Regions from separate parts of the Streptomyces sp. NPDC041940 genome, predicted to be linked through region 2. Evidence: riboswitches for the same ligand, from Rfam matches in the RefSeq annotation. Region 2 holds a riboswitch; each other region holds the start of a gene.
The links. A riboswitch is a leader RNA that binds a small molecule or an ion and turns the genes downstream of it on or off. The one in region 2 is predicted to bind cobalamin.

Region 1 (5,047 bases), on a different contig from region 2:
CGGTGCGCGGGAGTGGACGCGCACACGCCCACAACGCCATTATGTGCTTATGAGCGCACGCATGCACTTGTCACCTGCGCACGATGCGCACCCGCGCAGCCCCGGCGAGGAACAGTTCGCGCTCGCCGCCGAACTCCTCGCGCTCCTGGGGGACCGGACCCGGCTCGCCCTGCTGCACGCACTGACCGGGGGAGAGGCCGATGTCACGACCCTGACGGAGGCGTGCGGGGCGGCCCGGCCCGCCGTCAGCCAGCACCTGGCGCGGCTGCGTCTCGCGGGCCTGGTGGACACACGCAAAGACGGCCGCCGCGTGATCTACTCACTCCGCGACGGCCATCTGCGCCGACTCGTGGACGAGGCGCTGAACGTGGCCGACCACCGTCTCAGCGACCGCCCCCCGCACGACTGAATCAGTACCGCGCGGCCGTCCCCAGATACTGCTCGGCGAAGGCCGCGGCCGCCGCGGGCGAGGTGAACAGGCGGCGCAGCCGGGCGAGCGTGGTGCCCGCGCGGAACGGGTCGCCCGCCGCCGTGCCGTGGTACACCTCGGACAGCCACTGCGAGAACTCCTGGTAGTCCCAGACCCGCCGCAGGCACGCCTGCGCGTAGCCGGCCAGACCGCTGTCGTCACCCGAGGTCAGGCGGGCCACCAAGGCGTCGCCGAGCAGGAAGGCGTCGTGCAGGGCGAGGTTCATGCCCTTGGCGGCGATGGGGGCGACCAGATGGGCCGCGTCGCCGACGAGGTGAAGCCGGCCGTGCACCATCGGCTCGACCACGTAGTCGTGCATGTCCAGCACGCGCTTCTCGATCAGCCGCCCCTCCGTCAGCGGCGGCGCACCGGCCGCCCCGAGCCGCTGCCGCAGCTCCGCCCAGACGCGCTCGTGCGGCCAGTTCTCCGGGTCGTCGCCCGGCGGGCACTGGAGGTAGTAGCGGGTCACCTCCGGGCTGCGTGGCATCTGGCCCGCGAAGCCGTTCTCGTGACAGCCGAACAGCACGCAGTCGGCCGACGGCGGGGCCTCGGCGAGCAGCGCCAGCCAGCCGATGCCGTAGTCGTGCCGCGCGAGGCGGACCCGCTCCGGCGGCAGCGAGGCCCGCGTCACTCCGCGCGCCCCGTCGCAGCCGGCCACGAAGTCGCAGTGCGCGACCCGCCGTTCACCCGTCTCCGGGCAGGTGTACGACACGGACGGCCGGTCGCTGTCGATGTCGTGCACCTCGACGTCCCGGACCCCGAAGCGGATCTCCCCGCCGCGCACGTCGGCGTACTCGCGCACCAGGTCCGTCACCAGCAACGGCTGCGGGTAGACAAAGTGGTGACTGCCCGTCATCTCGCCGTAGTGGAACGGGTACCGCTCCCCGTCGAAGCGGAACTCGCACGCGCTGTGCAGCTCCGCGCGGTCCAGCAGATTCCGGGCGAGGCCGCGCTTCTCCAGGCCCCGTACGGCCCACTCCTCGATGATCCCGGCCCGGGGCCGCTGCTCGATGAACTCCCGGGTCTCGGTCTCCAGCACCAGGCAGTCCACCGAGGCGGCCCGCAGGATGTTGCCGATCGTCAGCCCGGCGGGACCGGCGCCCACGACGACGACCGGGACATGGTGCGGGGAGCCGGAGTTCGAGGGCGGGGAGGGGTGGGTCATGCACTCATTATGGAGCGGGCGCGTCGGCCGTGACCGTCACCCCACCCGCGGGATCTCGATCGCCGGGCAGCGGTCCATCACCATCTCCAGACCCGCGGCCCGGGTCCGGTCGTACGCCGCCGCGTCGACGACCCCGAGCTGGAACCACACCGCCCCCGCGCCCTTGGCGACCGCCTCGTCCGCGACGGCTCCGGCGAGGTCGCTGTTCACGAACACGTCCACGACGTCCACGTCGAAGGGGATGTCCGACAGGCTCGCGTACCCCTGCTCGCCGTGCACGGTCTCCGCCTTGGGGTGCACGGGCACGACGCGCTTGCCGTACCGCTGGAGCACCGCGGCGACGCCGTACGCCGCGCGCTGCCGGTTCGACGACAGGCCCACCACGGCCCAGGTGTCGCCGAGCTCGGTGAGGATCCTGCGGAGCGTTGCGTCGTCGCCGTACACCGGCGGCCTCCTCGGGAGTCGCGGAAGAGCTGCTGTCCGGGCAACGACGCAGGGTGCGCTGTGATTCCCCCGGATCCTCCGTGATAGCTTGCCGAGGCCAGTCGAACCCATGTACGTGGGTCAGGGAATCCGGTGCGAATCCGGAACTGACGCGCAGCGGTGAGGGGGACGGGCGGGGCCTCGGCCACTGAACGGCTCGTATGTCGTACGGGAAGGCGCCCCGCACCGGGTGAACCCGAGTCCGAAGACCTGCTGGCGGCCCCCGCGGCCGGCCGGCGGTGGGGGAGCACCGTACGACCGGGCTCCGCGATCGGGCCCTCGACGTCTGAGGACTGGTTTCCTTGCCCCTCGCCCGACCCGCCCGTGCCGCCGTCCTGCTCGCGGCCTGCTCCCTGCTCATGACCGGCTGCGCAGGCTCCGAGGCTCCCAAGGCCAAGGCGTCCGCCGCTCTCGACAACTGCGGCCGGAAGGTCCGAGTCGACAAGGCGCCCAAGCACGCCGTCTCCCTCAACCAGGGCACCACCGAGATCCTGCTCTCCCTCGGCCTCGCCGACCGAATAGCGGGCACGGCCACCTGGACCGACCCCGTGATGAAGGGGCTGGAGAAGGCCAACGCGAAGGTGCCGCGCATCGCCGAGAACAACCCGTCCTTCGAACGGGTCCTGGACTCCGAGCCCGATTTCGTCGCCGCGTCCTTCGTCTCCACCCTCGGCAAGGGCGGCGTCGCCACCCGGGACCAGTTCGAGAAGCTCGGCGTGCCCACGTACGTCTCCCCGTCCGACTGCGCAGGCAAGGACAACTCGGGCGGCGGCGACGGCAAGCGCGACAAGGCGCTGGGCATCGACGCCGTCTACGGCGAGGTGCGGGACCTCGCGACCGTGTTCGGAGTGAAGGACCGCGGCGACAAGCTCGTGGCCTCCCTCCAGCAGCGGATGAAGAAGGCCACCCAGGGCGTCGACGCCTCCGACGTCTCCCTTCTGTACTGGTTCGCCAACTCCGAGTCGCCCTACATGGCCGGCTGCTGCGGAGCGCCCGGCATCATGACCCGCGCCCTCGGCGCCGAGAACGCCTTCGACGACACGCACGAGGAATGGCCGCAGGTCAACTGGGAGACGGTCGCCGACCGCAACCCCGACGTCCTCGTCATCGGCGATCTGACCCGCAACTCGGAGACCGCCGAGTCGGCGAAGCGGAAGATCGCCTTCCTTGAGTCCAACCCGGCCACCAAGAACATGGACGCCGTCAAGAACAAGCGCTACGTGCTGCTCAGCGGACAGGCCATGAACCCGACCATCCGCACCGTCGAGGGCGTGGAGAAGGTCGCGGCCGGACTGCGTGAGTTCGGGCTCGTGAAGTGACCGTCCGCGGACCGGCGCTCGGTGTCGCGGGCGCCTTGCTGCTGGTGGTCTCCGTGGCCCTGGCGATCACCATCGGACCGGCCGACATCCGGGTCGGGGACGTGTGGTCCGTCGTCGCCTCGCATGTCGGGCTCGGCAGCTCCGACCTGACGCCGATCCGGGACGGGATCGTCTGGCAGCTGCGGCTGCCGCGCACCCTGCTCGCGGCCGTGTGCGGGGCCGGCCTCGCCGTGTGCGGGGCGGTGATGCAGTCGCTGCTGCGCAACCCGCTGGCCGATCCGTTCGTGCTCGGGGTGTCCTCGGGCGCCTCCACCGGCGCGGTCGTCATCGTCGTGCTGGGCGTGGGCGGCGGTGTCGTCTCGGTGTCCGCGGGCGCGTTCCTCGGCGCCCTGGTCTCCTTCGCGCTGGTCCTGCTGCTCAGCCACACCCTCGGCGACACCACCGACCGGGTCGTCCTCGCGGGCGTCGCCGCCATGCAGCTCTTCTCCGCACTCACCTCCTTCGTCGTGCTGACCGCCGCCGACGCCGAGACGACCAAGGGCGTGCTGTTCTGGCTCCTGGGCTCGCTCGGCGGGGCCGGCTGGACCGACGTGTGGCTGTGCTTCGCCGTCCTGGCCGTGGCGCTGGTGGTGTGCCTGTCGTACGCCCGTACCCTCGACGCCTTCGCCTTCGGGCAGGACGCGGCGGCCGCGCTCGGGGTGTCCGTGGCCCGCACCCGCCTGGTGCTGCTGTGCGTCACCGCCCTGCTCACGGCGGCGCTGGTCAGCTCCGCCGGGGCGATCGGCTTCGTCGGGCTGGTCCTGCCGCACGCCGCCCGGGCGCTTGCCGGACCCGGGCACGCCCGGCTGCTGCCGATCACCGCCCTCGCCGGCGCGGTGTTCCTGGTCTGGGTCGACACCCTGGCCCGTACGGTCCTGGATCCGCAGGAGGTGCCGGTGGGGGTCGTGACATCGCTGATCGGGGTGCCGGCGTTCGTGGCGGTCCTCTACCGGACACGGAGGGTGCGATGACCGGGACACACGTCAGTGAGACGGAGAAGCCGGTGCGGGACGGGCTCCGGGCCGACCGGGTCAGCCGCCGTACCGACGGGCGCCTCATCCTCGACGGCGTCGCCCTCGCCCCCGAACCCGGCTCCACCGTCGGCGTCCTCGGCCCCAACGGCTCCGGCAAGTCCACGCTGCTGCGGCTGCTGGCCGGGCTGCTCACGCCGACCGCCGGAGTCGTCACCCTGGACGGCACCCCGCTGGGCGACCTGCCCCGCCGTACCGTCGCCCGCCGCCTCGCCACGGTCGAGCAACAGGCCGACACCCAGGTCGAGCTGACGGTCTTGGACGTCGTACGGCTGGGCCGGATCCCGCACCGCCGCGCCTGGACACCCGCCTCGGCGGACGACGAGCGGGCGATCCACGCCGCCCTGGAGCGCACCGGCCTCGCCGCCCGGGCCGGCCAGCCCTGGCACACCCTCTCGGGCGGCGAACGCCAGCGGGTGCAGATCGCCCGCGCGCTCGCGCAGGAACCCCGGGAACTCCTCCTGGACGAGCCCACCAACCACCTCGACATCCACCACCAGCTGGACCTGCTCGCCCTGGTCACGGGCCTGCCGGTCACCAC
Region 2 (5,047 bases):
CACGTCGTAGTGGTCCGGGTGCAGCACACCCCGGGCCGTACGGGTCTTCTCCCAGGCCGGCAGCGGGCCGCTGCGCTCGGCCAGGTCGGCGGAGGCCTCGTACGCGGCGAGCATGATCCGCTCGGCGATCCGGGTGGAGAGCGCCTTGGCCTCGGGCGAGTCGAAGGGCAGGCGCAGCTTGAAGAAGACGTCCTGCAGGCCCATGGCCCCGAGGCCGACCGGACGCCAGCGGGCGTTGGAGCGGCCCGCCTGCTCGGTCGGGTAGAAGTTGATGTCCACGACACGGTCGAGGAAGGTCACGGCCGTACGGACGGTCTCGTCCAGCCGCTCCCAGTCGATGTCCCCGCGGGTCTGGTCGACGAAGGCGCCGAGGTTGACCGACCCCAGGTTGCAGACCGCCGTCTCCCCGTCGTCGGTGACCTCCAGGATCTCCGTGCAGAGGTTGGAGGAGTGGACGACGTGGCCCGGCTCTGCCGTCTGGTTGGCGGTGCGGTTGGCGGCGTCCTTGAACGTCATCCAGCCGTTGCCGGTCTGCGCGAGGGCGCGCATCATGCGGCCGTACAGCTCACGGGCGGGCAGGGTCTTCCTCGCCAGGCCCTTCGCCTCGGCCTCCCGGTACGCGGCGTCGAACTCCGCGCCGTACAGGTCGACCAGCTCGGGCACGTCCGAGGGGGAGAACAGCGACCACGGCCCGTCGGTGTTCACCCGCCGCATGAACTCGTCCGGCACCCAGTGCGCGAGGTTCAGGTTGTGCGTACGGCGGGCGTCCTCGCCGGTGTTGTCGCGCAGCTCCAGGAACTCCTCGATGTCGGAGTGCCAGGTCTCCAGGTAGACCGCGGCCGCGCCCTTGCGGCGGCCGCCCTGGTTCACGGCGGCGACCGAGGCGTCGAGGGTCTTCAGGAACGGGACGATGCCGTTGGAGTGGCCGTTGGTGCCGCGGATCAGCGAACCGCGCGCACGGATACGGGAGTACGAGAGGCCGATGCCGCCCGCGTGCTTCGACAGCCGGGCCACCTGGTGGTACCGGTCGTAGATCGAGTCGAGCTCGTCCTTGGGGGAGTCGAGGAGGTAGCAGGACGACATCTGGGGGTGCCGCGTGCCGGAGTTGAAGAGGGTGGGGGAGGAGGGGAGGTAGTCGAGGCGGCTCATGAGCCCGTAGAGCGCGGCGACCTCGTCGACGGACTGTGCCGTGTCGTCCTCGGCGAGGCCGGCGGCGACGCGCAGCATGAAGTGCTGGGGCGTCTCGACGACCTTGCGGGTGATCGGGTGGCGGAGCAGGTAGCGGCTGTGCAGCGTCCGCAGACCGAAGTAGCCGAAGCGGTCGTCGGCGGCCCGGTCGATCAGCGCGTCGAGCCGGGCAGCGTGCAGGCGCACGAACTCGGCGGTCCGGTCGGCGATCAGGCCCTCCCGGTGGCCGACCGCCACGGACTCGGTGAAGGACGTGACGCCCTGCGAGGCGGCCTCGGCACGGATGCCGATCGTCAGCAGGCGCGCGGCCAGCCGGGAGTAGGCGGGGTCCTCGGAGATGAGGCCGGCGGCCGCCTCCGTCGCGAGCTCGCGCAGCTCCGTCTCGTCCGCCCGCGCGGACCGGCCGCGCAACGCGGCGGCGGCGACCCGGCCGGGGTCGGCGTCGGGGAGATCGGCGGTCAGCTCGGTCAGGGTCCGCAGCAGCGCGGCACCGGGACCGTCGTGCTCTTCTTCGGCAGCTGAGACCGGTTCGGCTGGCGCGATGGTCACGTGGGGCTCTCCCTCGCTCGGCAAGGGGCCTCGCGCAGGGCAGGGGGCAGCACACGAGCGCACACGGCGTCGCGTCCACCGGCCCATTCCACGAGGCCCGGACGTCAGGGCACCCCGGCCGGACGGCCGGGCGCGCTGTCGGCAGGTCCTCGGACTGAAGCGTGTGCGCTCCGCCTTGAGGGCGTATACGCACAAGTACACCGTTGCGGGACAGTTCCGGATTCGCGCCGGATTCCCCTGCGGCGACAGCGAGCACGAGCATACATCTTGTGCTGGGTTCGGGTGACACCCCCAGATGTTGTGTCGTGCTGGTTTCAGAGTGTCAACTGATAAGTGAGGAGAGTGATGTCGTCCAGGTGCGGGAGCGGGTTCCAGTCGCGCCCGGGAGTGCGGGTGAAACCCAGGCGCTCGTAGATGCGGTGGGCCGCGCGCATGGTGCGCTGGGTCGACAGCACGACGCGGAGACAGCCGGGCGTGGCCCGTGCCCGGTCGACGCAGGCGCCCACGAGGGCCTCGCCCGTGCCGCGGCCGCGGGCGGCGTGCGCGACGGCGAGCATCCGTATCTCGGCCTCTCCCGGGCCGGCTATGTCGGCCATGGGGCCGCCCGACGGTACGAAGGTGACGCCGCCGAGGAGGGTGTCGTTCTCGACGGCGACCAGGACGTCGGCCGCGGCCGCCCGTTTGGCGACGTCCCGCAGTTCGTGGAGGTACTCGTCGCTCTCGCCGAAGTCGAGGAGGCCGTCCGCGAGATAGGCGTGGGCCGTCAGCTCCCCGAGGGGGCCGTACTCGGTGGGTTTCACTCGCCGGATCAGGGTGTCCATGGCGTGAGTGTGTACGACAGCGGGGGGGGGGGGGGGGGGGGGGGCGGGGGGGGGGGGTGGGGGGGGGGGGGGGGGGGGTGGGGTGTGTCCGGGGGTTCCCCCCCCCGTCGTCTCCCCCCCCCCCCCCGCCACCGCGCTGCGCGCCGAGGCGTACCGGTCGTCCAGGGAATCGGGCGCTGCCGTGGGACCCGTGTCCTGGGGGGAGTCGTCGTACAGCTCCCCCCACCAGTCGTCCTCATGACGGGCGGGTCTTCCCCCCTGCTGGCTCATGCCTCTGATTGTCCACCGCACGGGCCGTATGAAAACGGGGCATCGGGAAAATCCGGCGCATCCGCCGCGTCGAACGGCGTGTCGAGTGAGGGGGTGAACTGCCGTACGACAAAAGGCTGGTGGCCGCCGGGCGGCCCCACCCCCCACGGGAGGACCGCCCGGCGGCGTCCGAAGTGACCCGGCCCCGCATCCCCTTCGTGCGCGCGCACGTCCGGGCCCGGGCCACCGTCCTGGGTTCCTCGGGGCGCGGCGGTGAAACGTGTACACGGCCGCGCGTCCCTCGGTGCTGCCCACCTTGGCAGAGTCCCCGCCGCTACGGCGATGATGTGCGGCGGCGGGTTTACGCCGTGGCCGGTTTCCGCCAGGCCGACCCGCTTCCGTGACGGGTGCGCAGGGAGGGACGTGGGCCGATGCTGGCAGCGATAGGGCTCGACGAGACGCACGAGGCGGCGTACCGGGCGCTGGTGTCCGTGGGCGCGGCCGACGTGGCCGATCTGGCGCGGCGCCTGACGCTGGCCGAGCAGGACACCGAGCGGGCGCTGCGCCGGCTGGAGCGGCGGGGTCTGGCGGCCCGGTCCTCGGCCCGGCCGGGCCGCTGGGTGGCGGCGCCGCCCGGGGTGGCGCTGGGCGCCCTGCTCACCCAGCAGCGGCACGAGCTGGAGAAGGCGGAGCTGGCGGCGGCGCTGCTCGCGGAGGAGTACCGGGCGGCGGCGGCCGAACCGGCGGTGCACGACCTGGTGGAGGTGGTGACCGGCACCTCGGCCGTCGCCCAGCGCTTCCTTCAGCTCCAGCTGGGCGCGACCGAGGAGGTGTGCGCGCTGGTCACCGGCAGTCCGGTCGCCGTGTCCGGCATGGAGAACGACGCCGAGGAGCAGGCGGCCGGGCGCGGGGTGCGCTACCGGGTGGTCGTGGAGCGCTCGGTGCTGGACCTGCCGCACGGGCTGACCGAACTGACGGCGGCGCTCGGCCGGGACGAGCGGGTCCGGGTGGTGGACCGGGTGCCGACCAAGCTGGTGGTGGCCGACCGCTCGCTCGCGATGGTGCCGCTGACGTCGCGTACGGCGGAACCGGCCGCGCTGGTGGTGCACGCCAGCGGGCTGCTGGAGCTGCTCGCCGGGCTGTTCGAGTCGGTGTGGCGGGAGGCGCTGCCGCTGCGCCTGGGCGCCCGCGGGGTGACCGAGCAGCAGCCGGAGGGCCCGGACGCCACCGACCTGGAGGTGCTGTCGCTGCTGCTGGCCGGGATGACGGACGCGAGCGTGGCCAAGCAGCTCGACCTGGGCCTGCGGACGGTCCAACGCCGGGTGCGGCGGCTGATGGAGCTGGCCGGGGTGACGACCCGGCTGCAGCTGGGCTGGCACGCCCGGGAGCGCGGCTGGGTCACCCGCGAGGACGCCCACTGACCAGCCACAGCCCGGCTCCCCGGCAGCCCAGCACCCCTACCCCGGCGCCCGGGCACCCCAGCACCCAGGCACCCCCTCGCCCGGGCGTCCCAACCCGGCTCCCCAGGCGCCTGGCACCCCGGCCCCCCGACACCCCAGCACGAGGCACCCCAGCCCGGCACCCCTGGCGCTTGGCACCCCGGCCCCCTGGATCCCAGCACCCGAGCCCCCGTCGCCCTGGCACCCCAGACCCCCGGCACACCAGCACCTGGGCCCCGTCGCCCCAGTGGCCTCGGCCCCCCTCCCCCTCCCTCTGATGACCTGCGATGTCGTCCCCCGTCCTGCACCCTGGGCAGATGGGAGCGTGGGAACTCCTGCTGGTCGGCGTGGTGATCGCGCTGGGGCTGTGCGGAGTGCTGGTGCCCGGGGCGCCGGGGTCGTGGCTGGTGTGGGCCGCGGTGCTGTGGTGGGCGCTGAAGGACCCGCAGCCGGTGGCCTGGGGCGTCCTGGTCGGCGCCACCGCGGTGCTGCTGCTGTCGCAGGTCGTGCGCTGGGCGCTGCCGCCGCGCCGGCTCCAGGAGAGTGGCGCCACCCCGCTGATGGCGGTGTACGCGGGTGCCGGGGCGGTCCTCGGTTTCGTGCTGGTACCCGTGCTGGGCGCCCTGCCGGGTTTCCTGGCCGGGATCTATCTGGAGGAGCGGCTGCGGCTCGGCCGGCACGGCGAGGCGATGGCCGCGCTGCGGACGGCGATGCGGGCGGGCGGCGCCAGTGTGCTGGCGGAGCTGTTCACCTGCCTGCTGATCGCGGGGGCGTGGCTGGGTGCGGTGCTGTGGGGCTGGC
Region 3 (5,047 bases), on a different contig from region 2:
GGACCAGGTCGGGAATCTTCAGGGCGTCGGCGATGTGGGGGTGGATCACCCGTAGCCTCCTTGGGCGAAAGAGCACTGGTGGCCGAGCGAGCGGAAGAACGCGGACAGTTCGGACCTGAGGCGGGAGTCCGGGCGGCGGGCGAAGAGATAGCCGGTCAGACAGCCGGTGTGCGCGACGAAGACACCGTCGGCACCGAACCGCTCCCGGTGGGCCAGCACCCGGTCGAACGTCGCTTTGGGCAGCACCTCCTGGGACAGCGCGGCACTGGTGGTCGCCGCCCGCGCCACGGCCTCCGCGTCACCGCAGGCGAAGCCCTTCAGCAGGTCGGTCAGACACCGCTCGTACTCCTCCCCGCGGCGCCGGTAGTGCGCGAGGAGCGGCGCGGTCACGGCGGCGGTGTCCACCGTGCCCGGCTCGGTCACATAGGCGGTGTGGAAGCCGAGGTCCGTGCCCAGCCGCCGCACCACCCGGTGCCGGCCGCTGAGATGCAGGGCGAACTCGTCGAGGAAGACGCTGTCCGACCGTTCGATCGCCGCCAGAACGCCGAGCACCACGTCGGTGTCGCAGGGCAGTGAGAAGATCCCCGCCAGACAGCGCAGGGTCGCCACGATGTCCGCCGTCGAACTGGCCATCCCGACGCCTACCTGGAGTTCGGAGTGCGTGGTCCAGGTGCCCGGCGGCAGGGACAGGCCGTGATGCTCCAGGAAGAGCCGGGCCGCCGTCAGGGACTTCTCCCCGAGGGGAAACGGCCCCGCGGGCCCCGGTGTGAAGTGCACCCAGGAGTGGCGGTCCACGGGGAACGACACCACCGCGATGTCCGGATCGGGGCCCGCCCGCAGCGGCCCCTGGTACAGCTCGCCGAGCGTGCCGTGACAGACACCGGACACGACACCACCCACGTGATTCCTCCGTCCGCCGACCCAGTCCTCGAGGTCACCGTGCACAGCCCGCGCGTGACGCGCGGGCGCAGTGGCAGGCCTTCGGACTCGCGGGCCGGCGTTCGGCTCCCACTCACCGCTGCGGGACAGTCCCGGACTCCCACCGGGTTCCCCTGCGACTGCGCGCCTCAGCGTAGGGACGCCCCCAGGGGATGGAAAGGGTGCCTCCGGGGGCCCGTCGGGTCCCGGCCGTCCCTCTGGCCGGATTGCGTCTCGGTAACCCACCTCCCCTCGGTGAGACTGTGCTCGATGCTGGTGAACCCGAGGTCCGACGAGAACGGGACGAGCGTCCCGAGACCCGGCGCCGAGCGCGTGGCCCTGCGCGGCGACCTCCGCTCCGCGCTGCCCGACGCCGCAGCGGCGGTCGTGGTCACGGCGGCGGTGTTCGCGCTGCTGTGGGCCCGGATGGAGTCCGGCACCTCCGACACGGTCGCGGTCATGCCGTTCATGGACGATCCCGGCACCTACTGGATGTATCTGCTCAGCCAGGCGTTCGGCTGGTCGGGCCTGCTGTGGGCCTGGGGCACGGTCATGCTGGGGCTGCTCCTGTCGGGGCCGGGCCCCGGCCGGCTGCCGGTCTCCCGGCAGGTCCTGGAACGCTGGCACCGCACCACGAGCCTGACCACCATGGCCCTGATGTTCGCGCACGCCCTGATGTTCGCGGCGGAACTCGTGCGCTACGAGGCACAGCTGGGGTGGGCCGAGCGGCTCTGGGCCGGCTTCGCGGACACCTTCGTGCCCGGCTGGTACGACTCCGGGACCGGCCGCATCGCCATCCCGCTCGGCCAGGGCGCCCTGTACGTGGCGATCCCCCTGGGCCTGCTCTTCTACGTCCGGCACCGCATCGGCGCGAACACCTGGCGCCGCCTGCACCGGTTCGTGATCGTCGTGTACGTCCTCAGCGTCTGGCACACCCTGCTCTACGGCACCAACGTCTGGTACGGCGAGTGGCCGCGCACCGTGCTGTGGCTGCTGCAACTGCCCGTCGCCGCCCTGCTGGTGCTGCGCCTGCTGCGGCCCGCCCGGCGGTCCGAACGCCTCGCCGCGCCGGGTGCGGGCACGGGCGTGACCCGGTCGGCCTGGACGGCACGGGCGGCGGGACGCATCGCCGCCGGGGCCGTGGTCGTAGGGCTCCTCGCCGTGATCGCCTCCGGCCGGGACGGTGGCCGCGAACGCCCTGCCGAACCGCCGGCCACGCAGCCGCACGCCCACGAGACGGACTGAAGCCCCGCACCGGCCGCATGGAATGATGGCCGGCGACATGGCGACGGCGGAACGAGGAAGCCGGTGTGAATCCGGCGCGGTCCCGCCACTGTGACCGGCCTCGGCCGGGAGCCAGGAGACTCACGCGGTCGCCTCCTCGACGAACCACCGGGGCGGATCTCCCCGGAGAGAGGACAGGTGCGGCATGTCCGCAACCCCGGCCGGAGGGGTTCCGTGCCGCGTCGTCGTCTGCCGGGACTGCTGCTGCGGCACCCGCAAGGTGACCGGCGTCGACCACACGGCCCAGACCGAGCGGCTGCGCGAGGCGGCGCCCGTGCGGGTCTCCGAGTGCCTCGATGTCTGCGACCAGGCCAACGTCATCGTCGTACAGCCGTCCACGGCGGGCCGGGCCGCCGGGGCCCGGCCGGTGTGGCTCGGGCTGGTCAACGACCCGGCCGCGACCGAGGACATCGTCACCTGGGTCCGCGACGGCGGCCCCGGCGTCGCGCCCCTGCCCGACATCCTCGGCCTGTACGCCTTCAGCCCGCTCGCGAAACGGCGCGCGGGCAGTTCCTGACCAGGCCCGGCTCTCAGGACTCCTGTTCCTCCGCCGGCACGCACAGGACCGGGACGTTCGACAGGTGCAGCAGCTTGTGGGGGGTCGAGCCCAGGAGCGCCCCGCGCACCGGGCTCTCGCCCCACGTGCCCACCACGATCACCCTGGCGTCATGGCGTTCCGCGGCGTCGATCAGCGCCTGCGCGGGCCGCTCGTCGATGAGTTCGACCGTGCTGGGCACACCGGCCTCGTCGGCGACCCGGACCGCGTGACCGAGCACGGTGGTTCCGGCCTCACGGACGGCCTTCTGATGAGCGCCGTACTCCTCGCCCGTGACGCCGGGGGCCGCGGCGCCGTAGACGATCACCAGGGGCTCGCCGTACGCGGCCGCCACCTCGATCGCCACCCGCAGCGCGCGCAGGGCGCCCGGGGACTCGTCGTAGCCGAGGATCACCGACATCTTCAGGACTCCTTGCGGTCAACGAGGTCGGGGTCGACCGTGCTCGGGCGCTCCGACCAGAACGCGGGGGACATCAGTCGCCAGACGACCATGATGATCACGCCCGCGACGGCGACGCCGATGCCGATGACGAGCGGCGGGCCGAGCCCGAACCAGGCGGTGCCGGTGACGGAGTTGGCCGGATCGGCCATGTCCTGGACCGACTCCACCAGCAGCCACGCCAGCAGCCCGGCGCCGATCAGCGGGCCGAGGCCGATCAGGAGGAGATCCCGGACACTCCTGGTCAGCAGGCGCCGGTAGTAGACCGCGCAGGCGACACCGGTGAGCGCGTAGTAGAACGCGATCAGCAGGGACAGCGCCGTCAGGGAGTCGAAGAGGGCGTTCTCGCTGATGTTGTAGACGACGAGGTACCAGGCGGTGGCGATGCCCGCGACCCACCAGGTGCTCACGTCCGGGGTGCGGAACCGGGGGTTGATGTGCCCGAAGTGCTTCGGCAGGGCGTACCGGCGGGCCATGGACAGTCCGGTGCGGGACGCCGGGATGATCGTCGTCTGCGTGGACGCCAGTGCCGATGTCGAGACCGCCAGCAGTACGACCCAGTCCCAGCCGCCCATCGCCTCTTCGGCGAGCAGCGCGAAGATGAACTCCTCCTCGGCGGCGTTCTCCTCGAGGTAGGCCGTGCCCGCGTAGGCGACGACCGCGAAGGCGACCGCGAGGTAGGTCACCAGCAGCAGCACCGTCGACCAGATGGCCGCCTTGCCGGGCGCCGTGGCGGAGTCCTCCACCTCCTCGGTGAGGTTGACCGCCGACTCCCAGCCCCAGTAGATGAACACGCCCAGCAGCAGGGCGCCGGTCAGGGACCCCCCGCCGGCCCCGAAGGGGTTGAGCCAGCTGAACTCCGGGTCGATGGATTCGAGGGTGCCGGTGTCGGCGTAGACGCGGTACAGCGCCACCACGGCGAAGGCGAGCAGGCAGACGACCTGCGCCAGGATGAGGGTGTTCTGCACCTTGGCCGACACCTCGGTGCCGATCACACAGATGGCCGTCATCACCACGATGAGCAGCACGGTGAGCACCTGGCGCAGGACGTCGTTGTCCGCCCAGCTGTCCAGGCCCACGGCGAGCAGGAAGAAGGTCACGGCGACATCCGCCAGCGACCCGACGACCAGGACACCCGTCATCGTGATGGCCCAGCCGCCCAGCCAGCCCGCCCACGGCCCCATGGCCCGGGTGACCCACGAGAAGGTCGTGCCGCAGTCCTGGTCGACCTTGTTGAGGTAGTAGAACGCCGACGCGATCAGCAGCATCGGCACGAACGAGGCGACCATCACCCCGGGGGCGTAGATGCCCACCAGGGCGACGATCGGGCCGATGACCGCCGCCACCGAGTACGCCGGTGAGGTCGCGTTGAGCCCGATGACCAGCGCGTCGAGGAACCCGATCGCATTGGGCTTCAGGCTCGCGGACGGTGGCGGGCCCGCGTCCGCAAGGTCCTTGGCCATGCTCCTCCCTCACTCCCGTTGTGCGTGGATCCATACAACAGGCAGGGGTGAGGCATTTTGGCGATTGACGCCCTTTTAGGTGGCCTATGTCGCTTTACGGCCCCGTACCAGCAGCCGCAGGAAGTACGGCGTGCCGATCACCGCCGTCATCAGTCCGGCGCCCAACTGGGCCGGGGCGATGACGGTCCGGCCGAGCAGATCCGCCGTACAGACGAGTGCGGCCCCGAGCAGGACGGCGACCGGCACCACCCGCACATGCCGCCGGCCCACGAGGGCACGCGCCGCGTGCGGCGCCACGAGACCCACGAAGCCGATGGTCCCGGCCGAGGCGACGGCGGTCCCGGCGAGCAGGACGCTCACCACCAGGAAACCGAGCCTGGCCCGGGG
Region 4 (5,047 bases), on a different contig from region 2:
GCACCGCGTGCCTCGCCGGCGCGGCGGTCTTCGTGCTCGTCCTGGCCGGGCATCTGTGGCTGATGCCGCAGCACATCCCGGGCCGGGTCCGTATCCGGGAACGGGGCGGGGCGCGCCTGCTGCTGCGCAACCGCCCCTTCCTGGCCCTGTGCGGGGCGTACGGCTCGTACCTGCTCGCCTACAACCAGCTGTATCTGGCGCTGCCGGACGAGGTGCAGCGCGCGGCGGGCTCCCAGGCGCCGCTGTCCTGGCTGTTCGCCCTGTCCTCGGTGCTGGTGGTGTTCACCCAGCTGCCGGTGACCCGCTGGGCGGGCGACCGGCTGGACCTGCGCCGTTCCATGACGGCCGGGCTGCTGCTGATCGCGGCCGGTTTCGCGGTGGTGGCCGCGGCGCGCCCCGCGGGCTGGACGGGAGCCGCCGGACTGCTGCCCGCCGCGGGCTTCGTCGTGCTGCTCACCGTGGGACAGATGCTGGTCGTGCCCGCCGCCCGCGCCTGGGTGCCCGACCTGGCCGAGGAGGGCCGGATCGGCCTCTACATGGGCGCGCTGTCCTCCGTCTCCGGCCTGATCGTCCTGGCCGGCAGCGCGGCCACCGGCTCCCTGCTCGACCTCGGCCTCCCGGCCGCCGTGCCCTGGCTGGTCCTCGCGGCCGTGCCGGCCCTGACGGTGGCTCTGCTGCCGCGCCGGGAGGAGCGGGCGGAGGAGGCGGACGAGGCGGCCTGATCCGGCACGCCCAGGCACCAGCAGACGGCCCCCGGCGCCCCGAGGCGCGCGCAGGACACCCCCGGCAACCGCGCGCACCGCACCGTCACCCCGCCGGGCGACTCCTCCGCTCCCGGATTTCCGCGACCGTACCGTCTCTCTCCCCCGCTGCGGAGATCATTGGTCACGCGGCGCCAGTATCCTGGGTCGGCTGCGACGTTCCCCACCAACCCCCGCCTCAAAACGGGGAGTTCGGCATGCGGCGACGTACCTTCCCCCACGCATGAGACGAGGACGAGTGCTGCTAGCGGGCCGCTACCGGCTGGATGTTGAGATCGGACGCGGTGGAATGGGAGAGGTCTGGCGCGCGTACGACGAGACGCTCGCCAGAGCGGTGGCCGTCAAGCTGCTGCTGCCCCAGGACACCGACGTCACGGCGGCCTCCCGGTTCCGTCTGGAGGCCCAGACCGCCGGGCGTCTCAACCACCCCCATCTCGTCGGTGTCCTGGACTTCGGCGAGTACGACAACCGGCTGTACCTGGTGATGGAACTGGTCGAGGGCGACAGCCTCGCCGGGGTGCTGGCCGCCTCCGGCGCGCTGCCCGCCGAGCGGGTGGCCGATCTCGCCGCGCAGGCCGCCGCCGGGCTCGCCGCCGCGCACGCGCAGGGCATCGTCCACCGTGACATCAAGCCCGCCAACCTCCTGCTGGACGCCCACGGCACCCTGAAGATCGGCGACTTCGGCATCGCGCGCTTCCTCGACGACCCCGGCGCCGCGCTCACCGCCACCGGCCAGATCGTCGGCACCGGCCTCTACCTCGCGCCCGAACGTGCCCTGGGCCAGCCCGCCGGGCCCGCCTCCGACATGTACTCCCTGGGGTGCCTGCTCTACCAACTCCTCAGCGGACGGCCGCCGTTCCAGGCAGACACCGCCGTCGCGCTCCTGCACCAGCATCTCGATTCCGTGCCCGTACCGCCCCGCGAGCTCGGTGTCGCCGGACTCCCGCCGGCCTTCGAGAACTACCTGCTCGGCCTGCTCGCCAAGCAGCCCGAGGACCGGCCCACCGCCCAGGGGACCGCCGAGTGGTTCGCCGGCGGCGCCTGGCGGGGACTGCCCGAGCCGCTGCCGGAGGCAGCGCCCCCGGTGACGTCCGTCACGCCGAGGCCGTATCCGGCCGCCGAGACCCGCAACCCGGCCACGTACGCGCTGCCCGGTGCCCCGGGGCTGCGCACCGGCCGCACGCCCCAGGCCGGCCGTGCGCGCCGCGCCGCACCCCGAGCCGCCCCCGACAACCGGCGCAGAGCGGCCGCGACCGTGGCCGCGGCGGCGCTCTTCGCCGCGGCGATGCTCGCCGGCATGATGTGGTTCTCGCCCGACAACACCGCGACGGAGGGCACGGAACCCGACGCGTCCCCCTCCGCGAGCAGCCCCGCCGCCACGCCGTCCGCGGACTCCGCGTCGCCGCTCTCCTCCGCTCCGGCGGCGGACCCGGCTCCGGACGCCACCGTGCCGGCCGCCGGCACAGTGGCCGATATCACCCCGTCCACCAGCGCACCCGCTCCCCCGACCCCGGTCGACACGACGCCCAGCCCCGCGACTCCGGCCCAGGAGACGGCCGGCCCACCGCGAAAGGCGGACAAACCCCAGCAGGAGAAGCCCCGTCGGACCTGGGAAGACGGGGACGACGATGACGACGGTGGCGACGACTGAGCGGTCCTGCGCCGGTGTGCGAGCGGACGCCCCCTCGCGCGCCCCCTCGGGTGGCTTGTCATCGTCCTTATCTCGGCATTACTGTCACCACGCCTTGGTGAACGGGAAAGCCGGTGTGATGCCGGTGCGGCCCTCGCCACTGTGAATCGGGAAGTCCGGCTCCAGCCCTCACGGGCAGCCACTGGGTCCTTGTGACCCGGGAAGGCGGAGTACGGGCGGTGGTACCCGTAAGCCAGGAGACCGGCCAGGGCGCGTCAACCATCCACGAGGTGCTGGAGAGGGTCTGCTGAACCATGCACATAGCCGAGGGTTTTCTCCCGCCCGCACACGCGGTCGCCTGGGGCGTCGCGTCGGCGCCGTTCGTCGTCCACGGGGTCCGGTCGCTCACCCGTGAGGTGCGCGAGCACCCCGAGAGCACCCTGCTCCTCGGTGCCTCCGGTGCCTTCACGTTCGTTCTGTCCGCCCTGAAACTGCCGTCGGTCACCGGCAGTTGCTCCCACCCCACCGGAACGGGTCTGGGAGCCATCCTTTTCCGGCCACCCATCATGGCGGTGCTGGGCACCATCACCCTGCTCTTCCAGGCGCTGCTGCTCGCCCACGGCGGTCTGACCACGCTCGGCGCCAACGTCTTCTCCATGGCGATCGTCGGCCCCTGGGTCGGATACGCCGTGTACAAGCTGCTGCGGCGGTACGACGTGCCGCTGATGGTCGCGGTCTTCTTCGGGGCGTTCTTCGCCGACCTGTCGACGTACTGCGTCACCAGCGTGCAGCTGGCGCTCGCCTTCCCCGACCCGGGCAGCGGGTTCGTGGGCGCGCTCGGCAAGTTCGGCACCATCTTCGCCGTCACCCAGATCCCGCTCGCGGTGAGCGAGGGCCTGCTGACCGTGCTCGTGATGCGGCTGCTGGTGCAGTCCAGCAAGGGCGAACTGACCCGGCTGGGCGTGCTCCTCGCCAAGAAGCAGTCCGTGACCGAGACCGAGGTGGCGGCCCGATGAAGAAGAACACGAAGATCAACCTCCTGCTGCTGCTCGCCGTGGCCGCGCTCGCCGTACTGCCGCTCGCGCTCGGCCTCGGCGACCACAAGGAGGAGCCGTTCGCGGGCGCCGACGCCCAGGCGGAGACGGCGATCACCGAGATCGACCCGGACTACGAGCCCTGGTTCTCGCCGCTGTACGAGCCGCCGTCGGGTGAGATCGAGTCGGCGCTGTTCGCCCTGCAGGCGGCGCTCGGAGCCGGTGTCCTCGCCTACTACTTCGGTCTGCGCCGGGGCCGGCGCCAGGGTGAGCAGCAGGCGCGGGAGCGGGACGCCGAGGAGCCGGCGGCCGAAAGGGCCTGAGCCGCGTGCTGCCGATCGACGCGGCGGCGCACAGCAGTCGCTGGCGCCGCCGCCATCCCGTGGACAAGGCCGTGCTCGGTCTGGGACTCACCGTGCTGGCCATCTCGCTGCCGCCCTGGCCGGGCGCGGCCCTGGTGCTGGTGACGGCCGTGTCCCTGCTGCTGGGGCCGGCCGGTGTGCCCGGCCGGCGGCTGTGGCGGGCCTACCGGGTGCCGCTGGGCTTCTGCGTGACCGGCGCTCTCACGCTGCTCGTCCAGGTGGGCGGGCCGGAGGGCTTCGTCTCCCTCGCGGACGACGGGCCGCTGCGGGCCGGGGAGTTGCTGCTGCGCACCTCGGCGGCCTCCCTGGGGGTGCTGCTGTTCGCCTTCACCACGCCCATGTCCGACCTGCTGCCGCGCCTGGTCCGGGCCGGCGTCCCGGCGCCGGTCGTCGATGTCGCGCTCGTGACGTACCGCATGAGCTTTCTGCTGCTGGACTCAGTGCGCCGGATCCGCGACGCGCAGGCCGCCCGGCTCGGGCACACCACGCGGGCCGCCGCCTGGCGTTCGCTGGGCGGGCTCGGCGCCACCGCGTTCGTCCGGGCCTTCGACCGGGCGGCCCGCCTCCAGGCCGGTCTCGCCGGGCGCGGCTACGACGGGACCCTGCGGGTTCTGGTGCCGGAGGCCCGGGTCTCCGTCCGCTTCACGGTCGCCAGTTGCGCGCTCCTCGCGGCGCTGGTCGTCCTCACCTTCGTACTGGAAAGGCCGCCGGCATGAGCGAGCCCGCCCTCGTCGCCCTGCGGGGCGCGTCCTTCGCCTACGAGGACGGCCCGGCCGTGCTCAGCGGCCTCGACTTCGACATCCGCGAGGGACGGGCGCTGGCGCTGCTCGGCCGCAACGGCAGCGGCAAGACCACGCTGATGCGGCTGCTCAGCGGCGGGCTGCGTCCGCACGAGGGGCGGTTGACGGTCGACGGGCAGCAGGTGACGTACGACCGCAAGGGCCTGACCCGGCTGCGGACGACCGTCCAACTGGTGGTGCAGGACCCGGACGACCAGCTGTTCGCGGCGTCCGTCGAGCAGGACGTGTCGTTCGGGCCGCTGAACCTCGGGCTGTCCGACACGGAGGTACGGGCGCGGGTGGCGGAGGCGCTCGCCGCCCTGGACATCGGCGCCCTGGCCGACCGGCCCACCCATCTGCTCTCCTACGGGCAGCGCAAACGGACCGCCATCGCGGGCGCGGTCGCGATGCGGCCCCGGGTGCTGATCCTCGACGAGCCCACGGCCGGACTCGACCCCGACGGCCAGGAACGGCTCCTGGC

Region 1: it holds a riboswitch for cobalamin, as region 2 does, so the genes downstream of both, ACZ6I3_RS07615 (ABC transporter substrate-binding protein) here and ACZ6I3_RS37320 (ribonucleoside-diphosphate reductase subunit alpha) in region 2, are expected to answer to the same signal.
Region 3: it holds a riboswitch for cobalamin, as region 2 does, so the genes downstream of both, ACZ6I3_RS15920 ((2Fe-2S) ferredoxin domain-containing protein) here and ACZ6I3_RS37320 (ribonucleoside-diphosphate reductase subunit alpha) in region 2, are expected to answer to the same signal.
Region 4: it holds a riboswitch for cobalamin, as region 2 does, so the genes downstream of both, ACZ6I3_RS13395 (energy-coupling factor ABC transporter permease) here and ACZ6I3_RS37320 (ribonucleoside-diphosphate reductase subunit alpha) in region 2, are expected to answer to the same signal.

The regions. Positions count from the first base shown of each region.
Region 1 covers NZ_JBVJBP010000003.1:73,583-78,629, forward strand. Annotated here, with positions in the region: gene ACZ6I3_RS07600 (ArsR/SmtB family transcription factor) at 50-409, shown strand; gene ACZ6I3_RS07605 (4-hydroxybenzoate 3-monooxygenase) at 411-1,634, opposite strand; gene ACZ6I3_RS07610 (CoA-binding protein) at 1,671-2,078, opposite strand; cobalamin riboswitch at 2,160-2,349, shown strand; gene ACZ6I3_RS07615 (ABC transporter substrate-binding protein) at 2,477-3,436, shown strand; gene ACZ6I3_RS07620 (FecCD family ABC transporter permease) at 3,433-4,446, shown strand; gene ACZ6I3_RS07625 (ABC transporter ATP-binding protein) at 4,443-5,047, shown strand, end outside.
Region 2 covers NZ_JBVJBP010000034.1:1,024-6,070, reverse strand. Annotated here, with positions in the region: gene ACZ6I3_RS37320 (ribonucleoside-diphosphate reductase subunit alpha) at 1-1,737, opposite strand, end outside; cobalamin riboswitch at 1,861-1,999, opposite strand; gene ACZ6I3_RS37315 (GNAT family N-acetyltransferase) at 2,052-2,558, opposite strand; gene ACZ6I3_RS37310 (helix-turn-helix domain-containing protein) at 3,239-4,228, shown strand; gene ACZ6I3_RS37305 (DUF456 domain-containing protein) at 4,564-5,047, shown strand, end outside; partial or broken gene ACZ6I3_RS37300 (SGNH/GDSL hydrolase family protein) at 4,994-5,047, opposite strand, start outside.
Region 3 covers NZ_JBVJBP010000008.1:24,653-29,699, reverse strand. Annotated here, with positions in the region: gene ACZ6I3_RS15935 (cysteine synthase family protein) at 1-49, opposite strand, end outside; gene ACZ6I3_RS15930 (GHMP family kinase ATP-binding protein) at 46-900, opposite strand; cobalamin riboswitch at 974-1,080, opposite strand; gene ACZ6I3_RS15925 (ferric reductase-like transmembrane domain-containing protein) at 1,189-2,163, shown strand; cobalamin riboswitch at 2,179-2,301, shown strand; gene ACZ6I3_RS15920 ((2Fe-2S) ferredoxin domain-containing protein) at 2,348-2,719, shown strand; gene ACZ6I3_RS15915 (universal stress protein) at 2,733-3,158, opposite strand; gene ACZ6I3_RS15910 (APC family permease) at 3,161-4,660, opposite strand; gene ACZ6I3_RS15905 (iron ABC transporter permease) at 4,745-5,047, opposite strand, start outside.
Region 4 covers NZ_JBVJBP010000006.1:180,345-185,391, forward strand. Annotated here, with positions in the region: gene ACZ6I3_RS13385 (MDR family MFS transporter) at 1-722, shown strand, start outside; gene ACZ6I3_RS13390 (serine/threonine-protein kinase) at 985-2,412, shown strand; cobalamin riboswitch at 2,491-2,675, shown strand; gene ACZ6I3_RS13395 (energy-coupling factor ABC transporter permease) at 2,706-3,407, shown strand; gene ACZ6I3_RS13400 (energy-coupling factor ABC transporter substrate-binding protein) at 3,404-3,748, shown strand; gene cbiQ (cobalt ECF transporter T component CbiQ) at 3,754-4,503, shown strand; gene ACZ6I3_RS13410 (energy-coupling factor ABC transporter ATP-binding protein) at 4,500-5,047, shown strand, end outside.